One region of the Arthrobacter sp. CMU6 genome, then DNA from elsewhere that is predicted to be linked to it. Evidence: predicted binding sites of a transcription regulator. Region 1 holds the regulator's gene; the other holds the start of a gene.
The links. The regulator Rex, encoded in region 1, represses fermentation and respiration genes when NADH is low (regulators of the CRP and FNR family bind a similar motif). The targets are predictions, from matches to a motif close to CTTGTGAANNNNTTCACAAG.

Region 1 (3,403 bases):
TAGAGTCCGCTCTACGCTTCAATGCCCGTCCCCTTTCGAGGGAGCGGGCATTTTTGCGTTCCCGGGACACACAACGTGCCGCAGGACGTGCAAACGGTATGAGGGCACGCGAATTTGGGTGTCCGCGGGCCGGAGGCGTGTCCGTGGGCGGGAAGTGTGTCAGGCGCGGGGGCCGCGGAAGCGTGTGTAGCCTCGCCACAGGCCGTAGACCGCCCCTCCTGCCGTGGCTGCCTTGAGGCCCAGGGTGGCGGCCCGGCGGCCCGCGCGGAAGTCATAGACAGGCCAGTTGTGTTCACGGGCGTGCTTCCGCAGGCGGGCGTCGGGGTTGATCGCCACAGGATGGCCCACCATCGTCAGCAGCGGAATGTCGTTGTAGGAGTCGCTGTACGCCCAGCAGCGTTTCAGGTCCAGCCCGTGGTTGTCCGCGATGCCCTGGACGGCCACAGCCTTGGCGGCACCATGCAGAATGTCGCCGACGAGCTTGCCCGTGTAGAAGCCGTCCTTGGTCTCGCCCACGGTCCCCAACGCGCCGGTGAGCCCCAGCCGCGTGGAAATCACCGTGGCTACCTCGATCGGCGTCGCGGTGACGAGCCAGACCTTCCGGCCCACGCGCAGGTGCTGCTCGGCCAGGGCCTTGGCGCCGGGCCAGATCCGGGAGGCGATCATCTCGTCGTAGACCTCTTCGCCCAGCGCCTTGATGTCCTCCTCTGTGATGCCGGCGGCGAGCCGCAGCGCGGAATCCCGGACGGCATGGACGTCATTGAGGTTCTCGCCCCGGAGCACGAACTTGAGCTGCTTCCACGCCATGCCCGCGGCCTGCGCAATGGTGAAGGCTCCGCGCTGGTGCATTTTCCTGGCCACGTGGAACAGGCTCGCGCCGCGCATGAGGGTGTTGTCGACGTCGAAGAAGGCTGCCTCGCCGTGTTGCTGCTTCGCAACCGGACGGTGGGCCACAGCGACGTACTTCTCCTCGGGCATGCCACTGAGTCTAGTCAATGCAGTACCCCACACCTGGCAGCTGCCGCGTCGCCCGGTGCCGGGAACGGCGATACGGTTGAAGCATGGCAAACCCCGACGTCGTTCTCCTTACCAAAGCTGACTGTCACCTGTGCGCCGCGGCGCGCGACGCCGTCGGGCGGGTGACTGCCGGGCTGGGACTTTCGTGGTCGGAGCGGCAGCTGGACACCGACGACGAGCTGCGGGACCGCTACGCGGAGGAGATCCCGGTGGTGCTGGTGGACGGCATCCAGCGTGACTTCTGGAAGATCGACGAGGCGCGCCTGGAGCGGGTCCTGCGCCGTGCCATGGCGGGGGACTAGCCAATTTCGAACAATGGCACTGGCTTTGTTGACATAACTGATGGGGATCTAGAGTGGACTCACAACGCGACGCAACGGAGCAGACAGTGACTTCGCTCGATTCACCACCCCAGGCCCCGCCCGGGCCTACAGGGGCTGCCGGGAAGCAGATCCCGCCGGCGGCCGTGGCCCGGCTGACGATCTATCTGCGCGCCCTGAACTCCCTGCTGGCCGAAGGCACCGAGCGGGTCTCCTCTGAATCGCTGGCCGAACTTTCCGGCGTCAGCTCCTCAACGCTCCGCAAAGACCTGTCCCATGTGGGCTCCTACGGCACCCGCGGCGTGGGCTACGAGGTGCAGTACCTGAGCCGCCACATCGCCGCCGCGCTCGGCCTGACACATGACTGGAAAGTCGCGATTGTGGGCGCGGGCAACCTGGGCAAGGCGCTGGCCCGTTACGGCGGTTTCGAATCCCGGGGCTTTGACGTGGTTGCCATCTTCGACGCCGACCAGATGGTGGTGGGCAATGAGGTGGGCTGGCTGCGGGTCAGCGACGTCGCGGACCTGGAAACAGTCCTGGAACGGACCGGCACCAACATGGTGGTGCTGGCGCTGCCGGCCGCCGTGGCCCAAAGCGTGTGTGACCGCGTGGTGAATGCCGGAGTGCGCAGCATCCTCAGTTTTGCGCCGGTGATGCTCCAGGTGCCCGACGGCGTGACGCTGAGGAAGGTGGACATGGCCACCGAACTGCAGATCCTGGCGTACCACGCGCAACGGGCGCAGACCCCGGGTCAGCCGGAGTAACTCCGGCGTTCCAGGAATCCGCGCCCGTTGGCGGGTGGGTTGTTGCTCCCGGTGCCTGGCGGCGTCGCGTTGCTGGCAGCGCGCCTTGGCTAGCGGCCGTACGGGCCGCCCGGCTGCGAGTACGGGTTGGCGAACGGCTGCGGCTTCTGGAAATACGGTGCCGCCCCGGGCAGGTACAGCATCACGATCGCGGCGATGCCGAGGAGACCCACCAGAGTGTTCAGCCCCGGCGGGAAGAGGCTGAACACGGAGAGCGCTGCAAAGACGGTGCCCAGGATGCGGGCCCAGTTCTTGCCCTTGCGGACGTTGAACGCCACCAGCGCGTAGAGGCCGGCGCCGATCAAAGCAAAGACCACCATGGTTCCGATGATGAAGCCCTTGACGTCCTCGAAGGCGATGTCCTGGCCGCTGCCGCGCAGCTGCTCCTCGAAAGTGCTCCGCATTGCCGGGTCATCCAGCGTGGGGATGGTGATCAGCACAGACAGGATGGACAGGACGCCTGCGGCGATGATCATCCAGAAGGAATAGTTGACCAGCTTCGGAACGCCGGCGCCGGTTGCTGCCTGGGCCTGTTCGGACGGGTACTGCCCGTAGGGTGACTGTCCATAGGGGCTCTGGCCGTACGGAGTCTGTCCGTACGGGGACTGGCCGTACTGCGGCTGGTTCTGGCCATACTGGGGTGCGTTCTGGCCATACTGCGGTGCGCCGGCCTGCCCGGCTTGCCCGTACTGCGGCGCGTTCTGGCCGTATTGCGGCGCGCCTTGTCCGGCCTGTCCGCCTTGGCCATACGGCGGCGTGCCCTGTTCGGCCTGGCCGTGCTGTGGTGTGTTCTGTCCGTACTGGGGCGCGTCTTGCCCGGCCTCGCCGTACTGGGGTGTGTTCTGTCCGTACTGGGGCGCGTTCTGGCCGTAGCGGGGCTGCCCGTTGCCTGGCTGGGTGCCGTTGTCGGGCTCGTTGGAGCCGGGGTCATTGGAATGCGGGACTGGAGGATTGCTCATGAGCGGTCCTTTGCGTAGTGACGTCTGAATCGGCTACCGGTTCAGACGCCTGCCCTCCCCAGCATGGTTCACCTCCCACCGTACCCCTCAGCGGTTGCCCGGTGGATCATTCCGGAGAGGTATTCCAAAGCCGTGCCAACCTGCGGAAACGCTGCGCGCAGGGGAAGGTGCGGCCATGAAATCAGTGTCCCTGATGCCGCCGGTCAGAGGCGGCCCCGTGCGGCTGCGAACCAGTTCTGCGAGTTGGGCACCCACATCAGCGCCGTGGCCACCAGGCTGACCAGGAAGCCCAGCCAGTTCCCGT
Region 2 (3,403 bases), on a different contig from region 1:
GCCGGGCTGAAAGCCGCCCTCAACCCGGCCGGGAAGCCCTGAACGGTACTGGCGCACCGCGGGGGCCAGATCATCCTCACTGCCGCAGTCGATCCGTTTGGGAATCGCCGCAAGCCTCGGCCGGAGCGAAAAAACGTTATTGGCCTTGAAATCAGCTGGGCCGTCAAAGGCCCCCTGCATGCCCTCTTCATAGCTGGACCAGACGGCCGGGCTCATGGCCGCAACGGCGCGGAGCCCGGACACCCTGCCAAGCGACGCCAGGAGGAGGGCTCCGAACCCGCCCATCGACGTGCCGAAAATGCCGACCTTACCCAGGTCGAGCCCCTGATCGCCCAGGAACGGCAGGAATTCCTGCACCAGCATCGACTGCGTGTCGCTGCCGTCGGTGCGGGCATGCCACCAGGAGTCGCCGCCGTCCACGGCGGCAAGCGCGAAGGGCGGGCCGCCGTCGTCCAGGTGGCGCTGCAGGGCGCGGTCCGCCGCGAGGTCGCCCAACAGAACCTCACTGCTGCCGCCCAGACCGTGCAGGAAGACAGCCACCGGCAGCAACTGGCGGGGATGCTCCGGAAGCGGTACGGCCAGGGTCCAGTGCGTGGTGACCGACGGCCGGAAGCGGGAGACAAACGTTCCTGCCCGGGTCGACACCGCGGAAGGCGGGGACGGGGGAGCCGGCGGGATAGCCGCCGTCGCAGTTCCCGTTGAAGTCGCAGTTCCCGGTGACGTAGGCGTTCCGGCCGAAGCCGGCAGGGAAGGGGGCGTCGTGGGGCCCGGAACCGGCGCGGGCGGCTCCGTGCAGGCTGACGTCGCGGTCGCGGCCGCGACCAGTCCCGCAGCGATTCCCGCCAGCTGCAGCATCCGTCGCCGCGGAAAGGACTGCTGGTCCATTTCCCGATCTTAGACCCCGGAACCGGCGCGTGTCCGGGCCCGGGGGAAAGCCCGTAAACTGGACTGCGGATGGGTTGACCAGGCGGCCGCGCGCCACGCAAGTGGCTCGAGGAACGTCCGGGCTCCACAGGGCAGGGTGGTGGGTAACGCCCACTCGGGGTAACCCGCAGGCCAGTGCCACAGAAAACAGACCGCCTGCGTCGTGCCGATTTGAAAGCGGCACGAAGCAGGTAAGGGTGAAACGGCGGTGTAAGAGACCACCAGCTTCCCGGGTGACCGGGAAGGCTAGGTAAACCCCACCCGGAGCAAGGCCAGACAGGACACGTTTGAGGGCTGCCCGCCCGAGTGTCCGGGTAGGCCGCTGGAGGGCGCCGGCAACGGCGCTCGTAGATGGATGGCCGCTACTCCCGCGCCGGCAACAGCGCGGGAGCACAGAACCCGGCGTATCGGTCAACCCATCCACTCAAAGCCGGCAGAAGAGCCGGGACTCCCGGTAAGGACGTTTAACCGGCAGCGTGGGTCATGCTGCTTCCTGGTTTGACACTCCGTGACTGGGACAGCCCGGGTCGGTGGGGCGGGGATGCTGCGGGCTGTACCGCCAGGGTGCACAAGTGCAGCCTGGTGTCCGGTTGGTTGGGCGTTGCCATGCACTCCCGGCTCCCAGGGCGACCATTTCATGCATCGTTTGGCCTTTCTCTCGCGGACGGCTTTTTACGAGTGCATCGCCGTCAGGGCCGTCAGCATATGGCCCCACGAAGGCCCACGGATAGTCGTTGCCGGGATTGCGTCCATAACAATCCCGCATCCTCCGCGGCATGAACAAATACCGACATCACACCCGGTGTGAGTGATTTCACGAAGTCCGGGGCAAGAGAAGCCCCCGGGCCGACCTAGAATGGATAGTGAACGTAGAAGTTCTGCCGCCGGATCTGCGTTCGCAGCCGGCGGTTTTTCTTTGCACGGTCGACGGCATCCGGGGTGGACCGAAACCCCGCCGGTGCCAGCTTGCCCTGGATAACTTCCAGTGGCCGCCATCCGGTGTACGAGGACGTAGCCGGTTGAACCAAGGAAGGTAGTTCTGTGAGCCAGACGTCAGATTCTTGTCTTGATACGTGGATGGGCCGGGAGGCGCTCGCCGAGGCCATGATCCCGGTGATTGGCCGGCTGTACCGGGAAAACAACGTGGTCACCTCCATCCACGGACGCAGCCTGATCAACAAGTCCACCATGAACATCTTGAAGGCGCACCGCTTTGCGCGCCGGATGAGCAAGGATGAGCTGCTCCTGGAGGAGACGGCGCCGCTGCTGAACACGCTGGCACAGCTGGACCTGGGTGCCGCTGCCATCGACATCGCCCGCCTGAACCAGAAGTTCAAGTCCGACGGCGGCGACCTGACTTTGGAGGAGTTCCTCCGCGCCGAGCTCGCCGAAATTGTGGGCAAGCGCGGAGCTGACGACCGCACCAGCACCGACGTCGTGCTCTACGGCTTCGGCCGCATCGGCCGGCTCCTGGCCCGCCTCCTGATCGAAAAGGCGGGCGGCGGCCACGGCCTGCGCCTGCGCGCCATCGTGGTCCGGCGCGGCTCCGACAACGACTTGGCCAAGCGCGCAAGCCTGCTGCGCCGCGACTCCGTGCACGGTTCCTTCGAAGGGACCATCAAGGTGGACGCCGACGCCAACACCATCAAGGCCAACGGCGTGCTGATCCAGGTCATCTACTCGGACAACCCTGCCACCATCGACTACACCGCCTACGGCATCAACAATGCCCTCGTGGTGGACAACACCGGCCGCTGGCGCGACGCCGAGGGCCTCGGCCAGCACCTGCTGAGCAAGGGCGTGGCCCGTGTCCTGCTGACCGCACCGGGCAAGGGTGAGCTGAAGAACATCGTCCACGGCATCAACCACCGCGACATCGAAGAGTCGGACCGGATCGTGACGGCAGCCTCCTGCACCACCAATGCCATCACCCCGGTCCTGAAAGCCCTCAACGACAAGTACGGCGTGATCCACGGCCACGTTGAGACGGTCCACTCGTTCACGAACGACCAGAACCTGATCGACAACTTCCACAAGGGTGACCGCCGCGGACGCTCCGCCGCGCTGAACATGGTGATCACCGAGACCGGCGCGGCCAAGGCCGTGGCCAAGGCGCTGCCCGAACTGCAGGGCAAGCTCAGCGGCAGCTCCATCCGGGTCCCCACCCCGGACGTCTCGCTGGCCGTCCTGAACCTGAACCTCGAAAAGGGCGCCACCAAGGACGAGGTCAACAACTACCTGCGCGAGATGTCTTTGCATTCCGACCTGCGCAAGCAGATCGACTACATCGACTCGCCCGAGGTTGTCTCCACCGACTTCGTCGGCTCCCGCCGTGCCGGCATCGTCGACGGCCTCGCGACCATCGCCAACGACAAGAACCTGGTCGTCTACGTCTGGTACGACAACGAGTTCGGCTACAGCTGCCAGGTGGTCCGTGTCATGGAAGAAATGGCAGGGGTCAACCCGCCGACCTTCCCGG

Region 2: AC5RWD_RS10065 (glyceraldehyde-3-phosphate dehydrogenase) is a predicted target of Rex. The motif match lies at 1,726-1,745, and genes of this name have one in related genera.

Annotation. Positions count from the first base shown of each region.
Region 1 covers NZ_JBNHFL010000013.1:107,984-111,386, reverse strand. The annotation lists gene AC5RWD_RS11305 (30S ribosomal protein bS22) at 1-3, shown strand, start outside; gene AC5RWD_RS11300 (HAD family hydrolase) at 160-978, opposite strand; gene AC5RWD_RS11295 (glutaredoxin family protein) at 1,062-1,319, shown strand; gene AC5RWD_RS11290 (redox-sensing transcriptional repressor Rex) at 1,406-2,101, shown strand; gene AC5RWD_RS11285 (hypothetical protein) at 2,191-3,099, opposite strand; gene AC5RWD_RS11280 (hypothetical protein) at 3,303-3,403, opposite strand, start outside.
Region 2 covers NZ_JBNHFL010000011.1:121,014-124,416, reverse strand. The annotation lists gene AC5RWD_RS10075 (alpha/beta hydrolase) at 1-885, opposite strand, end outside; RNA gene rnpB (RNase P RNA component class A) at 956-1,347, shown strand; gene AC5RWD_RS10065 (glyceraldehyde-3-phosphate dehydrogenase) at 1,966-3,403, shown strand, end outside.